3 regions of the Methylibium petroleiphilum PM1 genome follow, and region 1 is predicted to be linked to each of the others. Evidence: predicted binding sites of a transcription regulator. Region 1 holds the regulator's gene; each other region holds the start of a gene.

Region 1 (9,951 bases):
GGCCATGGCACCCGCCATCAACAGATCGTGGCGCTGATGCAGCGAGCGCTGACCGAGCGGCCGTCGACGGTGCGCTGGGCCGACCGCGTGGCCGCGCCGTTCGTGGGCGGCGTGCTGCTGCTGGCGGCGGCGGCCTTCGGTGTGTGGATGCACGTCGACCCGTCGCGTGCCGTGTGGGTGGCGGTGTCCATCCTGATCGTCACCTGCCCCTGCGCGCTGTCGCTGGCTGCCCCGTCGGCGCTGATCGCGGCCACCGGCGCGCTGGCGCGTCGCGGCGTGCTGGTGCAGCGCCTCGACGCGCTCGAGACGCTGGCGCAGATCGACGTCGCCTGCTTCGACAAGACCGGCACGCTGACCGAAGACCGGCTTGCGCTCGCGCAGGTGGTGTGGCCGGACGGTGACGACCTGCAGGCCTGGCAGCGGCGTGCGGCGGCGTTGGCCGCCCACTCCCGTCATCCGCTCTCACAGGCGCTGGTGCGCGCGACGCCCTCCGAGGACGCCGCGTCCTGGCCTTGGCACGGTGCGCGCGAGCAGGCCGGGCAGGGCCTCGAGGCGCTCGATGCCGACGGCCGGCGCTGGCGGCTCGGGTCGGCGGCCTGGGTCGGCGTCGTGCCGCCCACCGATCTTGCGCGGCCGGCGGTGTGGCTGGCGCCGCAGGACGGGACAGCGGCCCCGCCGCACGCGCGCTTCGAGTTCGACGAGGTGCTGCGCCCCGATACGGCCGGCCTGCTGCAATCGCTGCGCGAGCAAGGCATCAGGTTGCGCCTGCTCTCGGGCGATCGCGCGGGGGCCGTGCAGGCGGTGGCCCAGCGTCTGGGCCTCGCGGATGCACGGCACGACGCGACGCCGCAGGACAAGCTGGCCAGCCTGCGCGCACTGCAGCGCCAGGGGCACCGCGTCCTGATGGTGGGCGACGGCCTGAACGACGGCCCGGTGCTGGCCCAGGCCGACGTGTCCGTCGCGCTCGGCCACGGCGCGGCGCTCGCGCAGCAGCGCGCCGACATCGTGGTGCTGGGCAGCCGGCTCGGTGAGATTGCCCATGCGCGTGGCGTCGCACGTCGCTGTGCCGCCGTCGTGCGCCAGAACCTGGCCTGGGCGGCAGGCTACAACGCGGTCTGCGTGCCGCTGGCCCTGCTGGGCTGGCTGCCGCCGTGGGCTGCTGGGCTGGGCATGGCGCTCAGTTCGCTCGTCGTGGTCGGCAACGCGCTGCGCCTTGCGCGCTGAACACGAAGGGACGGCGGACCGGATGGACAGCCTTTACCTGCTTTTGCCGATTTCGGTGCTGCTTGCGCTGGTCGTGCTCGGTGTCTTCGCCTGGGCGGTGCACCACGGCCAGTTCGACGACCTCGAGCGCGAGGCCACCCGGGTGCTGGAAGAGCCCGGCGCCTGCGGCGCGCCCGCCACGGCGGCCGACCCGAACGCGCACGCATCGACCGAAGCTTGACCGGCGTCAAGCCGCATCAAGGCTCCGGTTCGGACACTCCCTGTCATCGACAGGATGCGAGGAGAGTTCGATGAACGCAATGGCGGCCCAGGGAGCAGCGCCGGTCTACGAGGATCGTGTGGTCACGCAGTTCGCGCTGGCGGCCGTGCTGTGGGGCGTGGTCGGCATGGCGGTGGGCGTGCTGATCGCAGCGCAGCTCACGTGGCCGGAACTCAACTTCGGCATTCCCTGGCTGAGCTACGGGCGGCTGCGGCCGCTGCATACCAACGCCGTGATCTTCGCGTTCGGCGGTTGCGCGCTGATGGCCACCTCCTTTCACGTGGTGCAGCGCACCTGCCAGGTCCGGTTGTTCGCGCCGGCGCTCGCGCACTTCACCTTCTGGGGCTGGCAGGCGGTGATCGTGCTGGCTGCGGTCACGCTGCCGCTGGGCATGACCAGCGGCAAGGAGTACGCGGAACTCGAGTGGCCGATCGACATCCTGATCACGCTGGTGTGGGTGGCCTACGCGGTGGTGTTCTTCGGCACCATCGGCATCCGCAAGGTGCGCCACATCTACGTGGCCAACTGGTTCTTCGGCGCCTTCATCCTGACGGTGGCGCTGCTGCACCTGGTGAACAGCGCGGCGCTGCCGGTGAGCCTGACCAAGAGCTACTCCGCCTACGCCGGCGTGCAGGATGCGATGGTGCAGTGGTGGTACGGCCACAATGCGGTGGGCTTCTTCCTGACGGCCGGCTTCCTCGGGATGATGTACTACTACATCCCCAAGCAGGCCGAGCGCCCGGTGTACAGCTACCGGCTGTCGATCGTGCACTTCTGGGCACTGATCTTCACCTACATGTGGGCAGGCCCCCACCACCTGCACTACACCGCCTTGCCCGACTGGGCGCAGAGCGTGGGCATGGTGTTCTCGCTGGTGCTGCTGGCGCCCAGCTGGGGCGGCATGATCAACGGGATCATGACCCTCAGCGGTGCCTGGCACAAGCTGCGCGACGACCCGATCCTGAAGTTCCTGATCGTCTCGCTGTCGTTCTACGGCATGTCGACCTTCGAGGGGCCGATGATGTCGATCAAGACCGTCAACGCGCTCTCCCACTACACCGATTGGACCGTCGGACACGTGCACAGCGGCGCGCTCGGCTGGGTGGGCTTCATCTCGATGGGCTCGCTGTACTACCTGATCCCGCGCATGTTCGGCCGCAAGGAGATGTACAGCGTGCGGGCGATCGAGCTGCACTTCTGGATCGCGACCATCGGCGTCGTGCTCTACATCGCCGCGATGTGGATCGCCGGCGTGATGCAGGGCCTGATGTGGCGCGCCATCAACCCTGACGGCACGCTGGTCTACAGCTTCGTCGAGAGCGTGAAGGCGACCTTTCCGTTCTACGTGGTGCGCCTGCTCGGCGGCCTGCTGTACCTGAGCGGGATGCTGCTGATGGCCTGGAACGTGGTGATGACCGTGAAGGCGGGCCGCCGCGCGCTTGTGCCGGTGCCCACCGCGCTGGCGCGCGCCTGAACCCTGCCGAGGACCCGATGACATGAGCAACGAACACAACGCAGCGCCGGCCCGTGGCCACGAGCGCATCGAGACCACCAACTGGCTGATGATCGTGCTGATCCTGGTGGTGGTGGCTGTCGGCGGCCTGGTCGAGATCGTGCCGCTGTTCTTCCAGCGCAGCACCACCGAGCCGGTGCCCGGCCTCAAGCCCTACACGGCCCTGCAGGTGGCCGGCCGCGACGTCTACGTGCGCGAGGGTTGCTACAACTGCCACTCGCAGATGATCCGGCCGTTCCGCGCCGAGACGCTGCGCTACGGCCACTACTCGGTGGCGGGCGAGTTCGTCTACGACCGGCCGTTCCAGTGGGGCAGCAAGCGCACCGGTCCCGACCTGCACCGGGTCGGCGGGCGCTACAGCGACGAGTGGCATCGCCTGCACCTCGCGAACCCGCGCGACCTGGTGCCCGAGTCCAACATGCCCGCCTATCCCTGGCTCGCCAAGGCGGCGCTCGATCCGGCCGAGATGCCTGGAAAGCTGCGCGCGCTGCGAACCCTGGGCGCGCCGTACACCGACGCCGAGCTGGCGCAGGCCGGCGAGGACGTCAAGGGCAAGACCGAGCTCGACGCGCTCGTGGCCTATCTCCAGGTGCTCGGCACCGCGGTGAAGTGAGAAGGGGACGCACGAAATGAGCCTGAACGAATTGCGGGCAGCCGTGACGCTGCTGTCCTTCCTGGTCTTCATCGGCATCGTCGCCTGGACCTTGTCGCGTCGGCGCAATGAGAGCTTCGAAGAAGCTGCCCGTCTGCCGTTCGCGGCCGACGAGGCCGCAACCCGGCTGGGGGGCCGTCATGAGTGATTTCGTCGCGGTCGGTTGGCCGCTGTTCATCGCCATCGTCACGATCGCCGGCCTCGCGGCGTGCCTGGTGCTGCTATTCATCGCCAGCCGCCGCAAGGTGATGGCCGGCGACAACACCACGGGCCATGTCTGGGACGAGGATCTGCGCGAGCTGAACAACCCGCTGCCGCTGTGGTGGATGGGGCTGTTCGTGCTGACGGTGTTGTTCGGTGCGCTCTATCTGGTGCTCTATCCGGGGCTGGGCACCCACCCAGGCCAGCTGCGCTGGACCTCGCAGTCGGAGTACGAATCGGAGATGGCGCGCGGTCGCGCCCAAGTGGAGCCTCTCTACGCGCGCTTCACCACGATGTCGGCCGCCGAACTGGCGCGTGACCCGCAGGCCCATGCGCTGGGCGAGCGGCTGTTCATCAACAACTGCGCGCAGTGCCACGGTTCCGACGCGCGGGGCAGCAAGGGCTTTCCGAACCTGACCGATACCGACTGGCTGCACGGCGGGTCGCCCGAGCAGATTGCGCAATCGATCGCCCAGGGGCGCCAGGGCATGATGCCGCCGATGGCGGCGGCAGTCGGCAGCGCCGACGATGTGCGCAATGTCGCGAACTACGTGCTGAGCCTTTCGGGCAGCCCGCACGACAGCATCGCGGCCCAGATCGGACGCACCAAGTTCACGGCCTGCGCAGCCTGCCACGGCCCGGGCGGCAAGGGCAACCCGGCGCTCGGCGCGCCCAACCTCAGCGATCGGATCTGGCTGCACGGCTGGGGCGAGGAGGCGGTGGTCCGGATGATCAACGAAGGCAAGACCAACCTGATGCCGGCGCACGCCGGGCGGCTGAGCGATGCGCAGATCCAGGTGCTCGCCGCCTACGTCTGGGGGCTCTCGAACGGCGGGGCCACGACAACGGCCGCAGCGAAATGAGTCCCCGCCGCCGCCCTGGCGCGAGTTGTCGATGAGTCGACCGGCGTCACGCGTGATCCCGATCGCGCCGGTGTCCGACGACACCGGCGAGATGGTCTCGCTGTATGCGAAGCAGGCGACCATCCACGCACGCTCGGTGCATGGCTGGTTCGCTGCGTGGCGCTGGGCGCTGGTGTGGCTCACGCAGCTGGTGTTCTACGGGCTGCCCTGGCTGCCCTGGAACGGCCGCCCGGCGGTGCTGTTCGACCTGGGCGCACGGCGCTTCTACATCTTCGACCTGGTGCTCTACCCGCAGGACTTCATCTACCTGACGGGCCTGCTCATCCTGTCGGCTTACGGGCTGTTCCTGTTCACCGCGGTGGCAGGCCGCCTGTGGTGCGGCTACGCCTGCCCGCAGACGGTCTACACCGAGATCTTCATGTGGGTCGAGCACCATATCGAGGGCGACCGCCAGGCGCGCCTGAAGCTCGATGCCGCGCCCTGGGGCGCCGCGAAGCTGGCCCGCCGGTCGGCCAAGCACGCGGTGTGGCTGGCGATCGGCCTGTGGACCGGCTTCACCTTCGTCGGCTACTTCACGCCGATCCGCGAACTGGGCGGCGAGGTGCTCGCGCTGATCGGTCTGGCCGGCCCGGGGTCGGCCGGGCCCGGCCCCTGGGAAGCGTTCTGGGTGCTGTTCTACGGCTTCGCGACCTATGGCAACGCCGGCTTCATGCGCGAGCAGGTGTGCAAGTACATGTGCCCGTACGCGCGCTTCCAGAGCGCGATGTTCGACCACGACACCCTGATCATCAGCTATGACGGCGGGCGCGGAGAGCCGCGCGGCTCGCGCCCGCGCAGCCTGGCGCACGACGCGCTGGCCGCCCAGGGCAAAGGCGACTGCATCGACTGCACGCTGTGCGTGCAGGTCTGCCCGACCGGCATCGACATCCGCGAGGGGCTGCAATACGAGTGCATCGGCTGTGCCGCCTGCATCGACGTGTGCAACGGCGTGATGGACAAGATGGCGTATCCGCGCGGACTGATCCGCTATGCGACGCAGAACGGCCTGACTGCCGGCCAGAGCAGGCTGGACTGGCGGCGTGTGTTCCGTCCGCGCGTGCTGGTCTACGGCGTGATCCTGCTGCTGATCTCGGTCGGCTTCGTCACCAGTCTCGTGCTGCGCAGCCCGATGCGCGTCGACGTGGTGCGCGACCGCGGTACGTTGGCAAGGCTGGTCGACGAAGGGCGCATCGAGAACGTCTACCGGTTGCAGATCATGAACGCCACCGAGTCGGAGCAGCGCTACCGGGTGGTGGTGAGCGGCATCGCCGGCGCGCAGGCGCAGGTGCGTGACGAGGTGCGGCTGGCCCCGGCCGAGTCGCGCTGGGTGCCTGTCGCGGTGCAAGTGCCGCCGCAGAGCGCCGCGGCCCTGGGCCCCGGCGCCCACCCCCTGCGCTTCGAGATCATCCGCGAGGCCGACGGCATGCAGCCGGCGGCCAGCGTGTCCGAGAAATCCACCTTCGTCGTGCCGCGCTGAACGCGGCCCTCTCCGGAGCAACCCATGACCCCGAACGAGAACGCAACCCGCCCGACGCCCGCGCCCGAGCGGCCGCTGCCCTGGTGGCGCGAGCCCATGCTGTGGCTGGTGCTGGGCGGCCCGCTGGCGGTCGTGGTGGCTGGCATCGTCACTGCCGTGATCGCCGTGCGTGGCAGCGACCCGGTGCTCAGCCGCAGCAGCGAACCGCTGGGCAGCGACACGCCGGCAGTGCAGGCGCGCAACCATGCGGCCACGCCGCGTCCCGAGCGCTGAACGTGGTGCCGCCCGTCGACCCGGAGCTCGCGACGATGAGACAACGCACGCTGTGGATCGTCTGGCCGTCGTTCCTGATGGCGGGTGTGCTGGAGGTCCTGGTGTTCAGCGCAGCCGACCCGGCGGAACTGAGCGGCTGGGTCGGGCGCGCGCTGGAGACGGTGTCGCCGGCTGGCGTCTACACGCTGGCCTTCTTCGCGTTCTGGACCGTGTGCGCGCTGACGTCGATGTTGACGCTGCTGCTGGCAATGCCGGAGCCGGCCAATACCGAGCCGCGCCGCTGGCCCTGAGTCGCGCCGGGCGAGGCAGGCGGCGAACCTTCAGCAGGCCGGGCCGTTGACGAGCCGGCGCAGCCCGGATTCGTCGAGCACGCGGATGTCGCGCTGCTTAACCTCGAGCAGGCCTTCGTCCTGGAACTTCGAGAAGGTGCGGCTCACGGTCTCCAGCTTGAGACCGAGGTAGCTGCCGATCTCCTCGCGCGTCATGCGCAGCACGAGCGACGAGGCCGAGAAGCCGCGTGCCTGCAGGCGTTGCGTGAGGTTCAGCAGGAAGGCCGCGAGCCGCTCCTCGGCCCGCATGCTGCCGAGCAGCAGCATCACGCCGTGGTCGCGCACGATCTCGCGGCTCATGATCTTGTGGAACTGGTGCTGCAGCGGCGTGGATTCGCGCGACAGCTTCTCGAGCTGCGAGTAGGGGATCTGGCAGACCTGGGAGTCCTCCAGCGCCACCGCGTCGCAGGCATGGCGGTCGGTGCTGATGCCGTCCAGTCCCAGCAGTTCGCCGGCCATCTGGAAGCCGGTCACCTGGTCACGGCCATCGTCGGCGGACACGCAGGTCTTGAAGAAGCCGGTGCGCACCGCATAAAGCGACTCGAAGCGATCCCCGGCGTGGAACAGCGTGTCGCCGCGCTTCACGGGGCGGCGGCTGCCCACCAGCTGGTCGAGGTGGTCGAGATCGTCGTCCGACAGCCCCACCGGCAGGCAGAGCTCGCGCAGGTTGCAACTGGAGCATGCGACCTTGAGGGCCTCGATGCGGATCGGTTCGCGTTCCATGCGCTTCATTATGATCTTGTGCGCGGCCCGCGATGGAGCATGTGAGTCGGCGGCGGCGTCGTGAGGGGCAAGTTGCATGATCGACCTCAAGCTGTGCATGGATTGTCGGAGGCCACCGGCGACCGGCCTTGACCCAGATCAAGAGCCCGGTGAGAGGCCCTCGGCACAGTCCGGACATGCCCCCTCCGACCCTGACCGACATGCTGGAACCGGCTGCGCCGAGCGAGGAACTCCTGAGTCGTCTGGACGCCGGTGGGCCGCGCTACACCTCCTACCCGACCGCCGACCGCTTCGTGGAGGCCTTCGGCCCCGCTCAGTACCGGCAGGCCCTGGGCCAGCGCCGCAGCGGAGCCCCGGCGGCCGGCGCGGTGGGCGGCGGCACACCGCTGTCGATCTACGTTCACATCCCATTCTGCGAGTCGGTCTGCTACTACTGCGCCTGTAACAAGGTGATCACCCGGCAGCACCGGCGCGGCACCGAGTACCTGGAGTGGCTGGGCCGCGAGGTGGCATTGCACCAGGACGTGATCGGCAGCCGCCAGCGCGTCAGTCAGCTGCACCTCGGCGGCGGTACGCCGACCTTCCTGGACGATACGGAGCTGTCGCAGCTGATGGCCCTGCTGCGCGGTGCCTTCGACCTGCAGCCGCAGGCCGAATGCTCGATCGAGGTCGACCCGCGCACCGTCAGTGCCTCGCGGCTGGCGCACCTGAAGGCGCTGGGTTTCAACCGCCTGAGCTTCGGCGTGCAGGACTTCGACCCCGAAGTGCAGCACGCGGTGCATCGCGTGCAGCCGGCCGAGCAGGTGGAGGCACTGATCGCCAGCGCGCGCGCATTGGGCTTCGATTCGATCAACGTCGACCTGATCCACGGCCTGCCCAAGCAGACCCCGGCCTCGCTGGCCCGGACGGTGGAGCAGGTGGCGCGGTTGCGGCCGGACCGCGTGGCGCTCTACAGCTATGCGCACCTGCCGCAGCGCTTCAAGCCGCAGCGGCGCATCCATGCGGCAGACCTGCCAGGCACCGCCCAGCGCGTGACGATGCTGTCGAACGCGATCGCCGCCTTCCTGGCGCACGGTTACGACTACATCGGCATGGACCACTTCGCCCTGCCGGGTGACGCGCTGGCCGCGGCCAAGCGGCAGGGCCGGCTGCACCGCAATTTCCAGGGCTACAGCACCCAGCCCGACTGCGACCTGATCGGCCTGGGCGTCTCGGCCATCGGCCGCATCGGTGCGACCTACAGCCAGAATGCGAAGACGCTGCCGGAGTACCAGGACGCCCTGCGCTCCGGGGAACTGCCGGTGGTGCGCGGCCTCGTGCTGACGCGCGACGACGTGGTGCGCCGCTCGGTGATCATGGCGCTGATGTGCCAGGGGCGGGTGGTGTTCGAATCCATCGAACTGGCTCACCTGCTCGATTTCCGCCGCTACTTCGAGGCCGAACTGCGCCGGCTGCAGCCACTGGCCGGGCAGGGGCTGATCGAGATCGACGACGACGCGATCCAGCTCACCCCGCTGGGCTGGTACTTCGTGCGCGCCGTGGCGATGGTGTTCGATCGTCACCTGCAGGCCGACCGCGATCGCGAACGCTATTCGCGGCTGATCTGACGCAAGGGACAGTCACGGCATGAGCCTCTCGCTGGTGGCGGCCGGGCTGGCGATCGGCATCGCGGGCAGTCCGCACTGTGCCGCGATGTGCGCCGCGCCCTGCGCGGCGATCGAGCGGTCCTGCGGTGGCGCACGGCCTGCGCGGGCCGCCGCCGCCCTGCATCTGGGGCGCCTGCTGTCCTACGGCCTGGCGGGGGCGCTGGTGGCCACCGGGGCTGGATGGATGGCCGAACTGGCCCAGGCCACCCGCTGGTTGCGGCCGCTGTGGACCCTGCTGCAGGTGACCGTGGTGGTGTTTGGCCTGTGGCTGCTGGTGGCCGGACGCATGCCCCGCATCGTGCTGGGCACCGGCTCCGCACCCGGCGTGGCCGTCCCCATGCTCGGGCCGCTCCCTGCGAAGGGGCGGCGGCGCGGCTGGGGCTGGGCCGGTACGGCCGGAGCGCTGTGGGCGGCCTGGCCTTGCGGCCTGCTCTATTCGGCGCTGGTCGTTGCGGCGCTGGCCGACGGGCCGCTGGCGGGCGCTGCGGTCATGCTCGCCTTCGCGCTGGGCGGCGGGCTGGCCTTGCTGTTCGGCCGCGGCGTGCTCGGTCGACTGGGGCAGGGCGCCAGCGCGGCGAGGTGGACCGGTGCCCTGCTGGTGATGGCTGGCGGATGGGCGATCTGGCTGCAGCTGACCGGTCCGTCCGGGCCATGGTGCAAGGTGGTCTGATGCAGCGGATCGATGGTGCTCGCGGCCGCCGTCCGGCGGCTCGCTGCACCGCACGATGGCTCGCCTAGAATCGAAGCCACCC
Region 2 (9,951 bases), 1.4 Mb from region 1:
CTTGGGATCAAGGAAGGCAAGAAGCGCTTCGCCGACTTGGCGCTGGCGATGAGCAAAGCCTTCACGCTCTGCTGCACGCTCGACGAAGCCAAGGCCGTGCGCGAGGAGGTGGCCTTCTTCCAGGCCGTGAAGGTGATCCTGACCAAGCGGGACATCAGCGCGCAGAAGAAGATGGACGAGCAACGTGAACTGGCCATCCGGCAGATCATCAGCGCGGCCGTGGTCTCGGAGGAGGTGGTCGACATCTTCGACGCCGTGGGGCTGGACAAGCCCAACATCGGCATCCTGGACGACGCCTTCCTGGCCGAGGTTCGCAACCTGCCAGAGCGCAACCTCGCGGTGGAATTGCTGGAGCGGCTGCTCGAAGGCGAGATCAAGTCACGCTTCGCCGGCAACGTGGTCCAGAACAAGAAGTTCTCGGACATGCTGGCCGACGTGGTGCAGCGCTACCAAAACCGGTCCATCGAAGCTGCTCAGGTGATGGAAGAGCTGGTGCAGATGGCCAAGAAGTTTCGCGCGGCTGCGGCGCGCGGGGAGCAGCTTGGCCTCACCGAAGACGAAGTGCGCTTCTATGACGCGCTGGCCAACAACGAATCCGCCGTTCGAGAGCTGAACGATGAGACGCTGAAGAAGATCGCCCATGAGCTGGCCGAGAACTTGCGCAAGAACCTCACGGTCGATTGGTCCGCGAGAGAAAGCGTCCAGGCCAAGCTGCGACTGATGGTCAAGCGCATCCTGCGCAAGTACAAGTACCCACCGGATCAGCAGGACGCTGCGGTGGAGCTTGTGCTGCAGCAGGCCAAGGCGTTGGGAGAAGCGTGGGCATGACAGCGCGCGCGCTCGGAGATCCGACTCCGCGCCAGAATCAAGCCGCGCTCTTGCCGAGGTCAGGCCCGCTCCGGCCGCCTCCCTGAAGCGCCCTCGGAGGTGAAGATGGCCGCAGACCTGCCGACCGACGGCGCCCCCAATCGCCGCCACCAGATGTTCCCGGTGCTGAGCGACACCGAGATCGCGCGCATCAGCCGCTTCGGCAGCGTGTGCCGCTATGCGCGCGGCGAGCGGTTGTTCACGTCGGGCGAGGTGGGCCCGGGCATGTTCGTGCTGCTGTCCGGTGTGGTGTCGGTCACCCACCGCGACGGCCTGGGCCACGTGCTGCCGCTGGTGCGCCAGGGGCCGGGCGAGTTCCTGGCCGAAGTGGGCCAGCTCTCGGGCCGCCCGGCGCTGGTGGACGGCACGGCCGAAGAGGCGGTGGAGGCGCTGCTGGTGCCGCCCGGTCAGCTGCGCGCGCTGCTGGTGGCCGAGGCCGAACTGGGCGAGCGCATCACCCGCGCGCTGATCCTGCGGCGCGTGTCGCTCATCGAATCGGGGGCTAGCGGCCCGGTCCTGATCGGCCCGTCGACCGCGCCCGACATGCTGCGCCTGCAGGCCTTCCTGCGCCGCAACGGCCAGCCCTACCAGATGGTCTGCGCGCGCAAGGACGCCGACGCGGCGGCGCTGATCGCGCAGTACGGCGCGGCCGCGGACGAGGTGGTGGTGGTCTGCCCCGACGGCTCGGTGTTGCTCAATCCCGGCGAGGACGCGCTGGCGCGCTGCATCGGCATGGTCGACACGGCCGAGCGCGACGAGCTGTTCGACGTGGTGGTGGTCGGTGCGGGCCCGGCGGGGCTGGCCACCGCGGTCTACGCGGCCTCGGAAGGCCTGAGCGTGGTGGTGCTCGACTGCCGCGCCTACGGCGGCCAGGCCGGCGCCAGCGCGCGCATCGAGAACTACCTCGGTTTTCCCACGGGCATCTCGGGTCAGGCGCTGGCCGGGCGGGCCTTCGTGCAGGCGCAAAAGTTCGGCGCGGAGATGCTGATCCCGGCGCAGGCCGTCGGTCTGGACTGCAGCCGCGCGAAGGACGGCCCGGCGGCCGAGCTGCACGTGAAGCTCGCCGACGGGCGGAGGCTGCGCGGGCGCAGCGTGGTCGTGGCCAGCGGCGCGCGCTACCGCCGCCCGGCCGTGCCGCGCCTGGCCGAGTTCGAGGGCCGGGGCGTCTGGTACTGGGCCTCGGCGGTGGAGGCGCGCCTGTGCGCGCAGGCCGAGGTGGCGCTCATCGGCGGCGGCAACTCGGCGGGCCAGGCGGCGGTGTTCCTGGCCCAGCATGCCGTGGCCGTGCACATGCTGGTGCGCAGCGCCGGCCTCGCGGCCAGTATGTCGCGCTACCTCATCGACCGCATCGAGGCCACGCCCAACATCCACCTGCGTTCGCACACCGAGCTGTCGCGGCTGGACGGCTGCACCGCCGAGGGCCTGGAAGGCCTGGCCTGGCGCGACCACCGCAGCGGCGCCGAGGAGGCGCGTCGCATCCGCCACCTGTTCCTGTTCGTCGGCGCCGATCCGGAGGCGGCGTGGCTGCAGGGCTGCGGCGTGGCGGTCGACGCGCACGGCTTCGTGCGCACCGGCCAGGCGATCGAAGGCGCGGCCGGCGACGGCTACCGGCCGGCCGCGCTGGAGTCCAACGTGCCCGGCGTGTTCGCGGTGGGCGACGTGCGCTCGGGCTCCGTCAAGCGCGTCGGCGGCGCCATCGGCGAAGGCGCCGCGGCGGTGGCGATGATTCACCAGTTCCTGGCGGCGCGGGCGCCGGTCGCCGTCTAGCGTCGCGACCGACCGCCTCGCGCGGCGGGCCTGCGCCACCGGCGCAAACGCCCTTGTGCGAGAGCGTGGTGCGTGGTCTATTGGTCCGAGGAGGACACCACCATGACCCTGTGCCCCATCGCCGTCGCCGTCGGCTGCAAGAAGTGCCCGGCCTTCTCGGTCTGTCCGCTGAAGAGCGTGATCGGGGACGCCAGGAAGCCCGAAGACACGGCGGCCGGCAGCAAACCGGTGCGCCGCGACCCGGCGAAGAAGTAGTCGCAGGACGCCGCGCGCGCCGGGCTTCGGCCGGCGGGCCCTCAGCCGTTTTGAACGATGCCTTCACGGCCGGCCACTCCCGGCGCGCCTCGGCGCACCTAAGCTTCCTGCATCGAGAAGCCCGTTCCCCGGCCGTTCCGGCCAGCGCAGTGAGGAACCGGTTTCGAAGCCGAACCGCACCTTTTCAACCTCACGGAGAAATTCCCATGCTCGACACCGTCAAGTCCCCCCTGGCCCTGGTCGGCCGCATCCTGCTGGCGCTGATGTTCGTGCTGGCCGGCGCCAGCAAGCTCGGCGACATCTCGGGCACCGCGGGCTACATCGCCAGCGGCGGCGTGCCGTTCGCCTCGGCGGTCGCGGTCGCCGTGGGCCTGTTCGAGCTGATCGCCGGCCTGGCGCTGGTGGTGGGCTTCCAGGCGCGCTGGGCGGCGCTGGCGCTGGCCGGCTTCACCCTCTTGGCCAGCGTGCTGTTCCACCCCTTCTGGTCGCTGCCGGCCGACCAGGCCTTCGTGCAGCAACTGCTGTTCATGAAGAACGTGTCGGTCGCCGGCGGCCTGCTGCTGGTGGCGGCGTTGGGGACCGGCAGCATCGGCTTCGACGGGCGCCGCGCGGGCGGGCCGCTGGCCCGCGCCTGATCCGCAGCGTGGCCGGCCGCAATTGACCCTGGTCAACGGGCGGCCTCGCCGGGCGCCTAGGATGGTCCTTCACCCATCCCGGGCGCCTGGCCCCGCGGCCTCGCGTCCATTCCCACGGCAAGGAGCACTGCATGGACTCGACCGCCACTTCCACCCCCGAGCACGCCACCCGCGAACGGCTCGCGCACGGCCTGCAGCAGATGGTCGACGAGGCCAATCACCTGCTGAAGGACGCGCAGCGTGCCGGCAGCGAGCAGATCGGCAGCACCCGCGAGAAGCTCGAGGCACAACTGCGCCGCGCGCGCCGGGAGCTGGGCCGCCTGGAAGACGAGGCGCTGTACCGCGGCCGGCGCGCCGCCCGCAAGGCCGACCACGCGGTGCATGAGCACCCGTACGTGGCGATCGGCGTGGCCGCCGGCGTGGGCCTGCTGGTCGGGTTGCTGATCGCGCGGCGCGATTAGAGGCGGAGGCCTCAGCGCCGAGCGGGCGCGCGTGCCGGGGGCTTGCGACGCACCGGCGCAGCGGGCAGCATCACCACGCGGCGCAGCTTGCCGCTTGCGCGCTGGCGCAGCGGCTCGGCCGCGCTCATCGAGATGCGCGTGCCGCTCACGCCGTGGTGCGCCAGGAAGTCGGCGAGCGCGCGCCGCGATTGCGTGAACGCCGCGCGCGCGTCGCCCACCGAGGCCTCGAAGCGCAGCTCGATCGAATCGCCATCGCTGCCGCACAGCGCCTGGAACTGCGTGACGTGCGCGCCCTCCTCGATCGCGGTCTCCAGCGCCAGCGGCAGGATGGTCACCGGCCGGTGCTGCGCGTCGCGCAACCGCAGCGTGTCGTCGGCGCGGCCCTGCACCTCGATCAGCGGGAAGGCGCTGCCGCAGCTGCAGCGCTCCGCCACGCGGCGCACGCGGTCGCCGAGCTGGTAGCGCAGCAGCGGCTGCGTCAGGTTGGCCAGGTTGGTCAGCAGCGTGCTGTGCGACATCTCGCCCACCGGCAACGGCCGCAGCCGCTCGTCCACCGGCTCCAGCACCAGCCAGTCGTCGTTCAGGTGCAGCTCGCCGTGGGCGCACTCCCACGCGATGGTGAAGAACTCCGAGGCGCCGTAGTTGTTGCGCACCGGGCAGCCGAAGGCGGCCTGGATCTGCTGGCGCTGCTCGGCCGAGAGCTGCTCGCCGCCCGTCCACACCTCCTTCAGGGCCAGCCGCAGCTGTCCGGCCTCCTGCAGCCGGGCCAGCGCGGCGGCGCAGCTCGGGTAGGTGATCAGCACGCTGGGCTGCTGGGCCTGCAGCGCCTGCGCCACGTCGCACAGCGGCTCCAGCACCGAGAGCACGCGGATCTCCGGTGCCAGCGCGGCCGGCACCAGACGGCGCAGCCGTTCCATGCTCACCACGCCGGCGAAGTGGCCGCCGGTGGCACCCACGAAGGCGAAGCGCTGGCGCGCGCCCCAGCTGCCGAGCGAGACCTGGCCGGGCCCGGCGCCGCGCAGCCGCAGCGCGTCGATCGCGTCGTAGGCCGCCAGGCTGCGCGCGTCCTGCACGAACACGCCGGGCTCGCCGCTGGTGCCGGAGCTGGTCCACAGCAGATAGTTGCCGAGCCAGCCGTCGGCGATGCACGCCGGGTCGGCCACGAAGGCCTGTGCGGCGGCGCGGGTGATGCGGCGGTCGGTGGCCCAGTCGTCGAAGTGCGCCATCAGCTCGGCCTTGCTCACCGGCCGGAAGTCGGCGAGCTCGTGCGCTCCGGGGTGGCGCCGGCGGTAGAACGGCGAGCCGCTCAGCGTGGCGTCGATCAGCCGCGCCAGCCGCTGAGCGCGCAGGCGCTGCCCCGCGCCCGCCGGGTCGAGCCCGGCGCACCAGGTCTCGCTCCACGCCTGCATCCACAGCCACGTGTCGAAGGGCGGCGCGGGATGCTGCGCGGTCATGGTGGGGCGACGGGCATGCGGTCGATTATGGGCAGCCACTGCGGGCTCTGGTTGATGGACATCAAGCCGCGCAGGGACATCGTGGCCTACGGTGTCGATCAAGACAGCTGGCATGGGGAGCATGGCGATGAGCAACGACCTGACATCGATCCTGGTTCATCTGGACGACGATGCCGACGGTTGCGCGCGGCGGTTGCACACGGCGCAGCGCCTGGCCGCCGCGCAAGGGGCCCGGCTCGACACGCTGTACGCGGTGACGCCGTCGGTGCTGCAGAACCCGTATGCCTTCACCGTCGAGACCGGCGCAGCCTCGCTGCTGATCGGCGCCGAGGCCGCGCAGCGCGAACGCGCACGCAACGTGTTCGAACAGGCCCGGACCCGAGCCGGCGGCCTGCCCGAGGTGAGCTGGCACGAGGCGCGCGGCGAACCGGTCGGCGCCTTCGTCCGCCGCGGCTGGGCGTCCGACCTGCTGGTGCTGGGTCAGCACGACCCCGACGCGGCCCCGAGCGGCGCACCGCCCGACTTCGCCACCTCGGTGCTGGTCGACAGCGGCAAGCCGGCGCTCGTGCTGCCGTACGTGGACACCGGTGCCGCGGTCGGCGACACCGTGCTCGTGGCGTGGAAGCCCACGCGCGAGTCGGCGCGCGCCGTCACCGCGGCGTTGCCGCTGCTGCGACGGGCACGGCAGGTGCACCTGATCGCTTGGGACGAGGCGGAAGACAGCGATACGCGCACGCCGCTGGAGATCGAAGCCTTCCTGCAGCACCACGACATCACGGCCACGCTGCACCGAGGCGTGCGGCCGAGCGCCGGGCTGGGCGAAATGCTGCTGTCGCAGGCGGCCGATCTGCAGGCCGACCTGCTGGTGATGGGCTGCTACGGTCACGGCCGCGCGCGGGAGTGGGTGCTGGGCGGCGTGACGCGCACCGTGCTGCGCTCGATGACGCTGCCGGTGCTGATGGTGCACTGAGCGTGCGCATCCGCGCGCCCCGTCGGCACCGCGCATGAGCGACCTGTTCGGACTCGACGCCTACGCGCCGAAGGAGATCGCCGCGCGCGTGAGCGAGATCGGCGTCGCCAAGACGCGGCTGCCGCGGCTGACGCTTGCGCTGCTGGGCGTGCTGGCCGGGGCCTACATCGGCCTGGGCGCCATGCTGTCCACGCTGGTGGCGAGCGATGCCACGCTGGGCTTCGCGGTGTCGCGTTTGCTGGGTGGGCTGGTGTTCTCGCTCGGCCTGATGCTGGTGGTGGTGGCCGGTGCCGAACTGTTCACCGGCAACAACCTGCTCGTGATGGCCTGGGCCGGTGGGCGCATCGGCAGCGCCGAGCTGCTGCGCCACTGGGCGCTGGTGGGCGCGGCCAATGCGGTGGGTGCGGCCGGTCTGGCGTTGCTGGTGTGGCTGTCGGGGCACGGTGCGCTGCAGCAGGGCGAGGTGGGCCGCAGCGTGGTCCGCATCGCGACCGCGAAGGCTCAGCTGCCGCTGGCCGAGGCCTTCTTCCGCGGGGTGTTGTGCAACGTGCTGGTCTGCATGGCGGTGTGGATGGCGCTGGCCGGGCGCAGCGTGACCGACAAGCTGCTGGCCATCGCGTTCCCGGTCACCGCCTTCGTCGCCGCCGGCTTCGAGCACTCGATCGCCAACCTCTACTTCTTCCCGCTGGCGCTGCTGCTCGGTGCGCCGCTGGCTGCCGGCGACATCGCGGGCAACCTGCTGGCGGTGATCGCCGGCAATCTGGTCGGCGGTGGCGTGCTGGTCGCGCTGGTCTACTGGGTGATCTACCTGCGGCCGGCATCGCGCGACTGAGCCGCCCGCTCCAGCAGCAGCTCGCGCTCGCGCCCATTGCGCGTCAGCGCCGCGGCGCGCTCGAACTCCGCGCGCGCCTCGTCATGGCGGCCCAGCTTGGCGAGCAGGTCGCCGCGCACGCTCGGCAACCAGGGGTAGCCGGCGAGCGCCGGGCTCGATGCGACCGTGTCGACGATTTCCAGCCCCGCTGTTGGTCCGAAGGCCATGCCGACCGCGACCGCGCGGTTGAGCTCGACCACCGGCGACGGCGCCACCTGGGCCAGCGCGTCGTAGAGCGCCACGATCAGCGGCCAGTCGGTGTCGGCCGCCTTCGCCGCGCGCGCATGGCAGGCCGCGAGCGCCGCCTGCAGCGCATACGGCCCGCGCAGGCCGCCCAGCGCCGTGGCGCGCTCCAGCGCGGCCAGGCCGCGGCGGATCAGCAGCGGGTCCCAGCGCGTGCGATCTTGGTCGAGCAGCAGCACCGGCCGCCCTCGCGCATCGGTGCGGGCCGCGGTGCGCGAGGACTGGATCTCCATCAGCGCCACCAGGCCGTGCACCTCGGGCTCGTCGGGCGCCAGCCCGGCCAGCACGCGGCCCAGGCGCAGCGCTTCGTCGCACAGCGCCGGGCGCATCCAGTCGTCGCCGGCGGTGGCCGAGTAGCCCTCGTTGAAGATCAGGTAGACCACCTCCAGCACCGAGGCCAGGCGCGGCGCGCGTTCCTGCGCCTGCGGCACCTCGAAGGGCACGCGGGCCGCGCTCAGCGTGCGCTTGGCGCGCACGATGCGCTGCGCGATCGTCGCCTCCGGCGCCAGGAAGGCGCGCGCGATCTCGTCGGTGCTCAGCCCGCCCAGCAGGCGCAGTGTGAGGGCCACGCGCGCCTCGGTGCCGAGCACCGGATGGCAGGCGGTGAAGATCAGGCGCAGCAGGTCGTCGCCGATGTCGTCCTGGCGTGCCGCGTCGAGCGCGTCCACGAAGTCCGGCACCACGCCCGCCTGCAGCGCGTCGAGGTCGGCGCCGAGCTCCTGCTGCTTGCGCGCGTGCAGCGCGTCCTGCCGCAGCCGGTCGAGCGCGCGGTGCTTGGCGGTGGTCATCAGCCAGGCCCCGGGCTTGTCGGGCAGGCCGTCGACGGGCCAGTGCTCGAGCGCGGCGACCAGCGCATCCTGCGCCAGCTCCTCGGCCACGCCGACGTCGCGCACCATGCGCGCGACCACGGCGACGATCTTCGCCGATTCGATGCGCCAGACGGCATCGATCGCGCGCTGCGTGTCGGTCGTCGCCACTGGCCGCGTGCGGTTCAGGCCGCGCCGGCGGCCGAGGGATCGCCGCTCATGTGCACCAGCTCCCAGATGTGGCCGTCGAGGTCCTCGTAGCCGTGACCGTACATGAAGCCGTGGTCCTGCGGTGCGCGCGGCACCGCGGCGCCCGCCGCCACGGCCTTCGCGACCAGCGCGTCCACCTCGGCGCGGCTCTCGCACGACAGGCAGACCAGCACCTCGGTGGTCTGCTTGGCATCGGCGATCGGCTTGTCGGTGAAGCCCTTGAAGAAGGGCTCGGTGAGCAGCATCGCGTAGAGGTTCGGCGCCAGCACCAGGCAGGCGGCGAGGTCGTTGGTGAAGTTCGCATCGAAGCCGTAACCCAGGGCCTTGAAGAAGGCCATCGAGCGCGGCAGGTCCTTGACGGGCAGGTTGACGAAGATCTGTGAGTGCATGGCGAGTCCTTTCGGGAGATCGGTCGGAGAGAAGGCGCCTCAGCCCTGCGGCGCCTGCAGTTCGCGGAAGCGCTCCAGCGCTGCGCCGGGCGGGAGCTCGTCGAGCTCGTAGAGCTGCCGCACCTCCACCTCGCCATCGGCCAGCGCGCCCATCGGCGCCGGGAAGCGGCGCGCCCACTCCATCGCCTCCTCGCGCGAACGGGTCTGGATCAGCGTGTAGCCGGCGATCAGCTCCTTGCTCTCGGCGAACGGTCCGTCGGTCACCGTGCGCCGGCCGCCGGCGTAGCGGATGCGCCATCCGGCGCGGCTGGGCTGCAGGCCGGCGGCGTCGAGCAGCACGCCGGCCTGCGCCAGCGCCTCGTGGTAGGCCACCATCGCGGCCATCAGGCTGTCGTCGGGCATCACGCCCGCCTCGGTGTCGGACGTGGCCTTCACCATGATCATGAATCGCATCGCAGTTCTCCCGGTCGTGACGGTGAGCGCCTTTCGCGGGCTCTCGGGGGTACGACGAACGACGACGGGCCGGATCGACAGCGGCCGCGGCGGGATTTGCTGAAACGGGTGAAAGGGCGCGGGTGAGGGTTCAGATCGCCGACTCGAAGCACGGCCCGACCTGCCGCACCTCCACCGTGCACCACTCGGCCGCCGGGCAGGCGGCGGCGATCGCCAGCGCCTCGTCGCGCGTGGCCACGTTCAGCAGGAAGTAGCCGCCGACCATTTCCTTGGCCTCGGCGAACGGGCCGTCGATGAGCTGAGGGCGGCCGTCACGCACCTGCAGCCGCACGGCCTCGCGGGTGGAGGCCAGCGAGTTGCTGCCTTCCAGCACCCCGCGCGCCTGCAGCCCGGCGCCGAACTGCAGCATGCGTTCATAGGCTTCCTTGCCGGCCTCGACACCGCGCTCGCGGCGCTGGCCGGTCGGTTCGACGATCAGCAGCATGTAGGACATCTCGGCTCCCGGTCACCGGCTCGCGCGCCCGAGGGGGTGCGACGGCGTGACCCGGAGCCGATTCTGCGTCGGCCGGG
Region 3 (9,951 bases), 1.1 Mb from region 1:
GTAGCCGCCCAGCGGCGAGCCGCGGTAGCCGCTGATGAAACCCGCGGTGTCCAGCCCGGCGGTGGCATCGCGCTGCTGCTGCAGCATTGGCAGCCGCACCAGCGCCTGCACCCCGCTCATGAAGGCCTGCCCGGTCTCGAGGGCGTACTTGTCGTCGAGCGTGACCGTCTCGAGCGCGCGACGGATGGACTCGGGAAGGGGCGCATTCATGGCGGCGGAACTCCTGCGGCGGGCCTGCGGGCAGTGTAGGCAAAGCGTGCGGGGAAGTCTTTTCTTTGTGTGCCCGCTGGGGCATGCTTGGAGCAACGTTGTTGCTCAAATTTGCGAGGAAGAAAACGAATGGCATCGAAAAAGCAGACTTCAGGGCAAACCCGAATCGCGCGGTCGCTGGCGCGGCCGGCCGCTGCGGAGGCCGCACCCGACCCGGCCGGCGACGACGCGCCGCACGCCGCGCTCGACCGCTACGACGTCGCGATCCTCGGTGCGCTGCAGCAGGACGCGCGGCTGTCGAACGCCGAGCTGGCCGCGCGCATCGGGCTGTCCACCGCGCCGACCTGGCGGCGCGTGAAGTGGCTGGAGACGCAGGGCTACATCCGCGGGTACCGCGCCGAGATCGACCGCCGCAAGATCGGCCTGGGCGTGCTGGCCTTCGTGCGCGTCGACGCCGAGCGCAACACGGCCGCGGCGACGCGTGCGCTGGAGGAGGCGATCCGCCGCATCCCGCAGGTCATCGCCTGCCACTACATCAGCGGATCGGGCACCTTCGAGCTGCAGGTCATGACGACCGACCTGGACGCCTTCTCGGCGCTGGCGCTGGAGACGCTGCTGAACCTGCCCAACTTCAAGGACCTGCACACCAGCTTCTCGCTCGGCGAGGTGAAGGCCGGCGCGGCGCTTCCGCTGCAGCACCTGGAGCGCGCCGGGCGCCACTGAGCACCCCCAGGGCCGGGCTGCGCCCAGCCCGCCCCCCGCGGGGGGCGAGGAAACCTGGGGCGGCCCGGCGTTTCCTCGAGAGCCGGTCGCCGGCGCGTCCGCCGCGCGGCATCATCGGGCCGCGCGCGGCCCCGGCCGGCGCCCCGGTTCCCTCACAGGAGATGCGCTCATGGCCCTGCTCGCCGACACCGTGGTGGCGCTCGTCGCGCTGCTGCACGTCTACATCCTCGTGCTGGAGATGTTCCTGTGGGACAAGCCGGCCGGCCTGCGCGCCTTCGGCCAGACGCCGGAAGCGGCGGCGGCCTCCAAGGTGCTGGCCGCCAACCAGGGGCTCTACAACGGCTTCCTGGCCGCCGGCCTGTTCTGGGGCCTGAGCCTGGGCGCCGCCGGCAGTGGCGTGAAGGTCTTCTTCCTGCTGTGCGTGCTGGTCGCGGGGCTGTACGGCGCCGCCACCGCCAGCCGCAAGATCCTCTACGTGCAGGCGCTGCCGGCGGCAGCCGGGTTGGCGCTGCTGTGGCTGGCCGGTCGGTGAGCGAAGCCGCCCCGTCGCTGCGCGAGCTGACGCGCCGCCACGCGCAGCCGGGGCGGCTCGACGCCATCCTGCTGCGCCCGCAGCGCCGCGCGTCGGTGCAGGCGGTGGCGTCCGCGCAGGCGCTCGCCGGCCTCGGCCTGCACGGCGATCGCAGCGCCACGGGGCGCGGCCTGGGCGGCAAGCGCCAGGTCACGCTGCTGCAGGCCGAGCACCTGCCGGTCATCGCCGCACTGGCGGGACGGCCGGAGGTGACCGCCGATGCGCTGCGCCGCAACCTCCTGGTGTCGGGGCTGAACCTGCTGGCCGTGCGCACGCTGTTCCGCGACCAGCCGCTGCGCCTGCGCATCGGCGCCGACGTGCTGCTCGAGCTCACCGGCCCCTGCGAGCCCTGCTCGCGCATGGAGGAGGCGCTCGGTCCGGGGGGCTACAGCGCGGTGCGCGGGCATGGCGGTGTCACCGCGCGGGTGCTGGCCGGTGGCATGCTGCACCTGGGCGACGCGGTGGTGTGCGAGTTCGCGCCACCCGGCGGATGACGACAACCCGCGAGGAGGATTGCCGATGTTTCCCTGGTTCTGGCTCCACTGGGCGCCGCAGCTTCACTTTCCGCTGAGCGGTGCGGTCACGCAGGACATCTTCAGCGGGATCCGCCCGACGGCCGGCGACGCCGACGTCGAACGCGCGGTGTTCGACGTGGCCAGCTACGGCAAGCAGCTCGGCTGGCTCAGCGAGGTGGTGCTCGGCCAGCAGCCCGACGCCACGCCCGAGCGCGCGGCGCAGGCGCAGACCGCACTGCAATGCCTGCGGACGCTGGCCGTCGAGGTGGAGACCATCAAGGACCGGCAGCGGCGCGAGCGGCGCGAGGCGGCGTCGGCCGCCGTCGAGGCTCTGGCGCAGAGCGATCCCGAGGCGCTGGCCGCGCTGCTCGCCCGCCACGCGGTCCCGCCGGCCGTCCCGGCGCCACGGCGCCGCCAGCCGGCGCGAAGACGCACTCCACCCGCCACGTACTAAGCTCCGCGAATGTCTCGCGCCCTGCCTTCCTTCCTCTGCGCGCTCGGCCTGGCCGCGCTGGTGCTGCCCGGTGGCGTGGCCGCGGCGCCGCCGGCCTCTGCGCTGCCGCAGCGCAACCTGCTGGTCGAGGTGCGCCAGGGCGACGAGTCCAGCTTCACGGCCAGCGGCGGCGGCCTGCGCGACGGTGCGGTGACGGTGGGGCCGAACGGCCAGGTGTCCGGCCGCGCCGGCGTGACGCTCGAGTCGCGCAGCGGCGACCGATCGGGCGATGCGCAGCACCGGCTGCTCGTGCTCAACGGCGGTCAGGGAATGCTGAACGTGGGCGCGTCCGTGCCGCTGACCTGGCTGGAGGTGGTGTGGACGCCCAGCGGCCCCGGCGCGATCGCCGGCAGCAGCTACGTCGACACCGGGCGCAGCGTCGCGGTGCGGCCCCGTTGGCCCGGCGGCGGCTCGCCGGTCACGGTGGAAGTGCGCACCGAGGCCAGCGCGCTGGCCTCCGGCGGCATGCCCTCGCGCTACGACTTCCGCGGCCAGCCCCAGCCCGAGGGCAGCATCGACCGCGCCGGCCTGCTGACCACGGTGCAGCTGCCGCTCGGTGAGTGGGTCACCGTCGCCAGCGACGGCGGCAGCGAGCGACGCAGCGAACGCGGGGTGCTGTCCAGCGCCGAGATCGCGCGCGACCGGCGCTACGTGGTGCAGATGCGCGTCACGCTGCCCTGATCCCATCGGACCGCTGCGCCGACGCGCGCGGCGCCGCTGCCGCGCTCAGCCCGCGGTACCGACGGCCAGCCGGTCCCGGCCGCCGCGCTTGGCCTCGTAGAGCGCGGCGTCTGCCGCGTCGGTGAGGGCCTTGGGCTCGATCGACTTGCCCGCCACCCGCACGGCCACGCCGATGCTCAGCGACACCACGCCGTCGGTCGGCGATGCCAGGTGCTCGATCGCGCCGTCGCGCAGCGCCTGCAGGCAGCGCTGCGCGACGGCCCGCGCGCCATCGATCGGCGTGCCCGGCAGCAGCACCGCGAACTCCTCGCCGCCGTAGCGCGCCACGATCTCGCCGCCGCGCCGCGCGCAGGCGGTGATGAGCTCGGCCACGCGGCGCAGGCAGTCGTCGCCGGCAGGGTGGCCGTAGCGGTCGTTGTAGAGCTTGAAGTGGTCGATGTCGATCATCAGCAGCGCCAGCGGCTGGTGTGTCCGCGCGCTGCGCGCCCACTCGCGGGCCAGGCAGTCGTCGAAATGGCGCCGGTTGCCCACCCCGGTCAGCGCATCGGTCGTCGACAGCTGCTGCAGCCGCGCATGCGCCAGCTCGATCTCGGCCTCGGCCTCCTTGCGGCGCGTCACGTCGCGGTGCGTGCCGACCACGCGCAGCGGCTGCCCGTCCGCGCTGCGGTCGACCACCACCGCATGGCTCTGCACCCAGATCCAGTGGCCCGCGCGATGCCGCATGCGGTGCTCGCACTGGAAGGCCGGCGCCGCGCCGCCCAGGTGGGCCTGCAGCGCGGCCCGCACCTGCGGCCAGTCGTCGGGATGGATCAGCGTGCGCCAGTCGGTGGTGCTCGGCCCGGCCCCGTCGGCGGCATGCCCCAGCATCTCGAGTTCGCGCGCGTTCGCGGTCCAGACGCTGGAGGGCACGTGGATGTCCCAGAGACCGAGGTTGCCGCCGCGCAGCACCAGGTCCAGCAACTCCGCGCTGCGCTGCCGCTCGCGCTGCGCCTCGGCCGAGGTCTTCGCCAGTTCGGCCGCCTGCTGCTGCGCCAGGCGCGTGTGCGCACGCAGCGCCAGCAGCGCCGCGGTCTGGCGTGCCAGGGCCTGCAGCGCCGCGGCCTGGGCCGGCGCCAGCAGGCGCGGCTGCGTGTCGATGACGCACACCGTGCCCATCGGCAGCCCGCCCTCCACGAGGATCGGTGCACCGGCGTAGAAGCGGATGTGCGGCGGCCCGGTGACCAGCGGGTTGTCGGCGAAGCGCGGGTCGGCATGGGCGTCGGGGATCGTGAACACCGCGTCCGGCCGCAGCAGCGCGTGGTCGCAGAAGGCCAGGTCGCGCGGGGTCTCCTGGGCCTCGAGGCCGACGCGGGCCTTGAACCACTGGCGTTCGGCGTCGACCAGCGAGATCAGCGCGATCGGCGCGCCGCAGAGCTGCGAGGCCAGCGCCACGATGTCGTCGTAGGCCCCCTCGGGCAGGCTGTCGAGGATCTCGAAGCGGCGCAGGTGCGCCACGCGATCGGCGTCGTTCTCGGCACGGGCAGCGGGAACAGCGGGCATCTCGACGGACGGCCTGGCGGCGGGAGCATCACGACGATCGAGGATAGCCCGCGACGTGGCGCCTGTCGGCAAGCTCTTGCAACACCGGGCCGGCACCCGGGCAAACCCTTGCCGCGCGAACCGATCGGTGGCACACGGCTTGCGCCAAGTCGAGCATGCACGTCTGTTCGCCCGACCCTGCCGCCCTGCCGCCCGCCTCGGCGGCGCCTCGGGCCGTGCCGCGCCACGACGGCACGCCGTGGCAGGACCGTCTCACGCTGCTGCTCGAATCGACCGGGGACGGCATCTTCGGCATCGACATCGACGGCTGCTGCACTTTCATGAACCGCGCCGCCGCCCAGGGCCTGGGCTACCGCACCGAAGAGGTGCTCGGCCGCAACATGCATGCGCTGATCCACCACTCGCACGGCAACGGTGCGCATTACGCCGAGGCGGACTGTCCGATCTTCAACGCCTTCCGCCGCGGGCTGCCGTGCCGCATCGACCACGAGGTGCTGTGGCGCGCCGACGACAGCTCCTTTCAGGCCGAGTACTCGTCCTACCCCATCGTCGAGGCCGGCGCGGTGGTGGGTGCGGTGGTCACCTTCGTCGACATCACCGCGCGCAAGCAGGCCGAGGAACAGCTGGTGCGCGCCAAGCGCGAGCTCGAACGCACCAACGACCGGCTGGAGCAGCGCGTCGCCGAGCGCACCCGCGCGCTCAGCGACGCGCTCGCGCAGCGGCGCCGGCTCTCGGCCTACCTGGAGACGGTGCGCGAAGAGGAGCGCACCCGCATCGCCCGCGAGATCCACGACGAACTCGGCTCGCTGCTGGTGGCGCTGAAGATGGACGTCAACTGGCTCGAGAAGCGCGTCGCCGACCGCCTGCCGCTGGCCGCCAAGTGCGAGGGCATGGGCGCGCTGATCGACACCGCGGTCGACAAGGTCGGCCGCATCATCACCGACCTGCGGCCCAGCATCCTCGATCACCAGGGCCTGTGGGCCGCGCTGGAGTGGCAGGCCCAGGAGTGGCTGGAGAGCGCCGAGCTGGAGGCCGACATCCAGGTGCACGTGGCCGCCGGCGTCGCGCCGCCCGAGGGCGGGTCGGCGATCGCGGTGTTCCGCATCTTCCAGGAGCTGCTGTCGAACATCGCGCGGCATGCGAAGGCGCGTCGCGTCGGCATCCGCATCGTGGTCGATGCGCCGCCCGAGCCGGTGCTCTACCTCGATGTGCGCGACGATGGCGTCGGCACCACCGCCGAGGCGCTGAACGACCCGCGCAGCTACGGCGTGATGGGCATGCGCGAGCGCGCGGCACACTTCGGCGGGCGCCTCACGATCGACAGCGCGCCCGGCCAGGGCACGCTGGTGCGGTTGGTGATGCCGCTCGCGCCGGAGGAGCGGCCATGATCCGCGTCGTCATCTGCGACGACCACGTGATCGTGCGCCAGGGCATCAAGCAGATCCTGGCCGACGCCGGGGACATCGCGCTGGCCGGCGAAGCCGGCAACGGCCCCGACGCGATGACCCTGGTGCGCGCCGGCGCCGCCGCCGGCACGCCGCCCGACGTGGTGCTGCTCGACATCGCGATGCCGCAGCGCGACGGACTCGACGTGCTGAAGTCGCTGAAGGCCGAGTTCCCGAGGTTGCCGGTGCTGATGCTCAGCACCTATCCCGACCGGCAGTACGCGGTGCGCAGCCTCAAGCTCGGCGCGGCCGGCTACCTGAACAAGAGCGCCGACAGCGAGCAGATGATCGACGCCATCCGCAGGGTGGCGCAGGGCAAGCTCTTCATCACCCCCAGCGTCGCCGAGCAGCTGGCGGGCGCGGTGGGGGCCGGCATCGGCAGCAGGAAGGGCGGCGTCGGCGACGACGAGGCCCCGCTGCACGAGCGCCTGTCGCACCGCGAGTACCAGGTGTTCGGCCTGCTCGCGGCCGGCAAGAGCGTCGGCGAGATCGCCGAGCAGCTGGTGCTGTCGTCCAACACGGTGAGCACCTACCGCGCCCGCATCCTCGAGAAGACCGGGGTGCGCAACGACGTGGAGCTGGCGTTGTACGCGGTGCGGCAGGAGCTGATGCAGGTCTGACGGCGCGCGGCCGGGCGGCCGGTGGCGGAACGTGAGCTTGATCCAGGTCAGCCGCCGGCGAGTCGCGGCGCCGTTGCGCGCCGGCTGTGCCAGAGTGCGGCGTGTCCGATGCACTGGCCCGCGGGCCACCGACGCGCATGAAGCTCACCTTCCTCGGCGCCGCCGACACCGTCACCGGCTCGAAGCACCTGGTCGAGATGGGCGGCGCGCGCGTGCTGCTCGACTGCGGCCTGTTCCAGGGCTACAAGACGCTGCGCGAGCGCAACTGGGCGCCGCTGGCGGTGCCGCCGGCGCAGATCGACGCGGTCGTGCTGAGCCACGCCCACCTCGACCACTGCGGCTGGCTGCCGGTGCTGGTGAGGCAGGGATTCAAGGGCCCGGTGTATGCCTCCGCCGCCACGCGCGACCTCGCCGAGGTGCTGCTGCTCGACAGCGCCCACCTGCAGGAGGAGGACGCACGCCGCGCCAACCGCGGCGGCTGGTCGCGGCATGCGCCGGCCCTGCCGCTGTACGGCGTGGCCGACGCCAAGCGCGCCATCGCCCGCATCGGCGTGGCCCCGGCCGGGCGCGGTGTGCGCGTCGGCGACGCCCGCATCGAGTTCACCCCCGCCGGCCACCTGCTGGGGGCGATGTCGGTGAGCGTGCGCGCGAACGGCCGCACGCTGGTGTTCTCGGGCGATCTCGGTCGCGGCGACGACCTGCTGATGCCCGCGCCGGGCCGCGTGGCGCAGGCCGATGTGCTGCTGATCGAGTCGACCTATGGCAACCGCTGCCATCCGCGCGACGACGTGCAGGCGCATCTGGGCGAGATCGTGCGTGCCACGGTGCGCCGCGGCGGCAGCGTGCTGCTGCCGTCGTTCGCCGTCGGTCGCGCGCAGGCCCTGCTGCTGGTGCTGCAGCGGCTCAAGGCGGCCGGCGAGATCCCGGCCGACCTGCCGCTCTTTCTAGACAGCCCGATGGCGAGCACCGCGACCGCGCTGTACCAGCGCCACCGCAAGCTGCTGCGCATCACGCCGCGCGAGGCGGCCACGCTGACCGACGATGTGACGCTGGTCGCCGGGCCCGAGGCGTCCGAGCGCCTGACGCGCCAGCGCTGGCCCAAGGTCATCATCTCGGCCAGCGGCATGGCCACCGGCGGGCGCGTGCTGCACCACCTGAAGGCGCTGGCGCCCAACCCGCGCAACCACATCGTGTTCCCCGGCTTCCAGGTCGGCGGCACGCGCGGCGCGGCGCTGGTGGGCGGTGCGCGCGAGGTCAAGATCCACGGCGAGTACGTCGCGGTGAAGGCCACCGTGAGCCACCTCGAAGGCTTCTCCGGCCATGCCGATGCCGACGGGCTGATGGAGTGGTTGCGCGGCTTCGAGACACCGCCCGAGCGCTGCTTCGTCGTCCACGGCGAGCCGGTGGCGGCCGACACGCTGCGGCTGCGCATCCAGGACGAACTGGGCTGGCGCGTGTCGGTGCCGGAACACGGCGCGGCGCTGGACCTGTGAGCGGGGTCACGCTGCCGGACGGTGCCCTCGGCCTCGCGGTGGCCCTCGGTGCCGGCCTGCTGATCGGCGTCGAGCGCGAGCGCCGCAAGGGCCGCGGTCGGGACCGCGAAGCCGCGGGCCTGCGCAGCTTTGCCGTCGCGGCCGCCACCGGCGGCCTGGCGCAGTGGGTGCCGGTGCCCGGGCTGGTGATCGTCGGCGCCCTGCTGGTGGCCGGGCTGGCCGCGCTGTCGCACGCGAAGAGCCGTTCGCGCGATCCTGGCCTGACGACCGAGCTGGCGCTGTTCACCACCTACCTGATCGGCGTGCAGTCGGTCCTCTCGCCGGCCCTCGGGGCGGCCTGCGGTGCGGGGCTGGCGGTGCTGCTGGCAGCACGTGAACGCCTGCACCGCTTCGCAACCGAGCTGCTCAGCGAGCAGGAGTTGCACGATGGGCTGCTGCTGACGGCGCTGGCGCTCATCGTGCTGCCCCTGATCCCGGCGCGATCGCTCGATGCCCTGGGAGGGATCGATCCCCGCCCGCTCGCCGCCCTGGTGCTGCTGATCCTGGCGATGCAGGCGGCAGGCCAGGTGGCGCTGCGTGCGCTGGGACCGCGGGGCGGCGTGCTGGCAGCCGGGCTGGTGTCGGGCTTCGTGTCGAGCACTGCCACGGTGGCCTCGCTCGGCGGCCGGGCGCGCGAGCGGCCCGAGCAGGCGGCGCTGCTGGCGGGTGGGGCGGTGTTGTCGGGTGTGGCCACCTGGTTGCAGGCGTTGCTGATCAGCGTCCTGCTGTCGCCACCGGCCGCGGCGGCGCTGCTGCTGCCGGCGCTGGCCGGTGCGGCGGGTGCGCTGGCGGTCGGGCTGCTGTCGCTGCGCACGGCCGGGGCGGTGCACGAACCGCCGGCGGGTCCGCCGCGCAGCGCGCTGCGACCGCGGGAAGCCCTCGCGGTGGCACTGACGCTCGGCCTGGTCGCGCTGCTGGTGGGCAATGCGCAACGCCACTACGGCGATGTCGGACTGGAGCTGAGCGTGGTGCTCGCCGCGCTGGTCGATGCGCATGCGCCGATCGCATCGCTGGCCGCGCTGCACGCGGCGGGCGAACTGCCGACCGAGGCCCTGCTGCACGGCGTTCTGCTCGCCGTCAGCGCCAACACGATGACGCGCTGCGGTGTGGCGATGGTGGCAGGAGGTCGTGCCTACGCACTGCGCGTCGGGCTGGCGCTGACCGTCAGCCTGGCGCTCGCCTGGAGCGTCGCGTGGTGGTGAGCCGTCAGGTGCGATGGACCGCCCGGTCGGCCTGCTCCTGGCAGTCCAGGCAGTGGCGGGCCTCGGGCAGCGCACGAAGCCGCGGCAGACCGATCGGCTCGCCGCAGCGCTCGCAGTGACCGTAGCTGCCGGTGTTCAGCCGCTGCAGCGCGGCGCTCACCTCGTCGAGCTCGCGCTGCCAGTGGCTGATCAGCGTGATGTCGAGCTCGTCTTCGGCGTCGGCCGCCGCGCCTTCGCTGCCGGCGACGAAGGTGTTGCCGGTGGCCGCCGCGGGCTCGAGCAGCCGGGCGCGGTGGGCGCGCAGCTCATCGCGCAGTCGGGCCTCGCGGGCCAGCAGGTCGTCGCGGAGGTCCGCGCAGGGTCGGGTGTTCATGCGGAGGGTCCTCGAGATTTCAATGCAGCATCAGCAGCGGCAGCTTG

The links. Region 1 encodes FNR, which switches genes on or off when oxygen is low (the NO sensors DNR and NnrR bind a similar motif). Its sites were predicted from a motif close to TTGATNNNNATCAA; they were not measured.
Region 2: the regulator FNR is predicted to act here: its motif matches at 5,491-5,504, upstream of MPE_RS00075 (universal stress protein).
Region 3: the regulator FNR is predicted to act here: its motif matches at 6,835-6,848, upstream of MPE_RS17665 (MBL fold metallo-hydrolase RNA specificity domain-containing protein).

What each region holds. Positions count from the first base shown of each region.
Region 1 is NC_008825.1:2,629,918-2,639,868, reverse strand. Features, by position in the region: gene MPE_RS12505 (heavy metal translocating P-type ATPase) at 1-1,224, shown strand, start outside; gene ccoS (cbb3-type cytochrome oxidase assembly protein CcoS) at 1,214-1,444, shown strand; gene ccoN (cytochrome-c oxidase, cbb3-type subunit I) at 1,515-2,957, shown strand; gene ccoO (cytochrome-c oxidase, cbb3-type subunit II) at 2,980-3,609, shown strand; gene MPE_RS12485 (cbb3-type cytochrome oxidase subunit 3) at 3,626-3,796, shown strand; gene ccoP (cytochrome-c oxidase, cbb3-type subunit III) at 3,789-4,712, shown strand; gene ccoG (cytochrome c oxidase accessory protein CcoG) at 4,744-6,228, shown strand; gene MPE_RS12470 (hypothetical protein) at 6,253-6,501, shown strand; gene MPE_RS12465 (hypothetical protein) at 6,537-6,791, shown strand; gene fnr (fumarate/nitrate reduction transcriptional regulator Fnr) at 6,822-7,553, opposite strand; gene hemN (oxygen-independent coproporphyrinogen III oxidase) at 7,730-9,160, shown strand; gene MPE_RS12450 (sulfite exporter TauE/SafE family protein) at 9,180-9,869, shown strand.
Region 2 is NC_008825.1:14,627-24,577, forward strand. Features, by position in the region: gene MPE_RS00050 (type I restriction endonuclease subunit R) at 1-828, shown strand, start outside; gene MPE_RS00055 (FAD-dependent oxidoreductase) at 934-2,634, shown strand; gene MPE_RS24420 (hypothetical protein) at 2,737-2,889, shown strand; gene MPE_RS00060 (DoxX family protein) at 3,096-3,524, shown strand; gene MPE_RS00065 (ElaB/YgaM/YqjD family protein) at 3,656-3,985, shown strand; gene MPE_RS00070 (phenylacetate--CoA ligase family protein) at 3,997-5,439, opposite strand; gene MPE_RS00075 (universal stress protein) at 5,567-6,409, shown strand; gene MPE_RS00080 (formate/nitrite transporter family protein) at 6,444-7,241, shown strand; gene MPE_RS00085 (RNA polymerase sigma factor) at 7,214-8,500, opposite strand; gene MPE_RS24475 (VOC family protein) at 8,515-8,928, opposite strand; gene MPE_RS00095 (YciI family protein) at 8,968-9,381, opposite strand; gene MPE_RS00100 (YciI family protein) at 9,512-9,874, opposite strand.
Region 3 is NC_008825.1:3,700,724-3,710,674, reverse strand. Features, by position in the region: gene MPE_RS17710 (indolepyruvate ferredoxin oxidoreductase family protein) at 1-210, opposite strand, end outside; gene MPE_RS17705 (Lrp/AsnC family transcriptional regulator) at 340-933, shown strand; gene MPE_RS17700 (DUF1304 domain-containing protein) at 1,103-1,465, shown strand; gene MPE_RS17695 (MOSC domain-containing protein) at 1,462-1,998, shown strand; gene MPE_RS24450 (hypothetical protein) at 2,024-2,473, shown strand; gene MPE_RS17685 (hypothetical protein) at 2,483-3,193, shown strand; gene MPE_RS22890 (sensor domain-containing diguanylate cyclase) at 3,239-4,732, opposite strand; gene MPE_RS17675 (sensor histidine kinase) at 4,888-6,120, shown strand; gene MPE_RS17670 (response regulator) at 6,117-6,797, shown strand; gene MPE_RS17665 (MBL fold metallo-hydrolase RNA specificity domain-containing protein) at 6,935-8,290, shown strand; gene MPE_RS17660 (MgtC/SapB family protein) at 8,287-9,531, shown strand; gene MPE_RS22885 (TraR/DksA family transcriptional regulator) at 9,536-9,904, opposite strand; gene MPE_RS17650 (universal stress protein) at 9,924-9,951, opposite strand, start outside.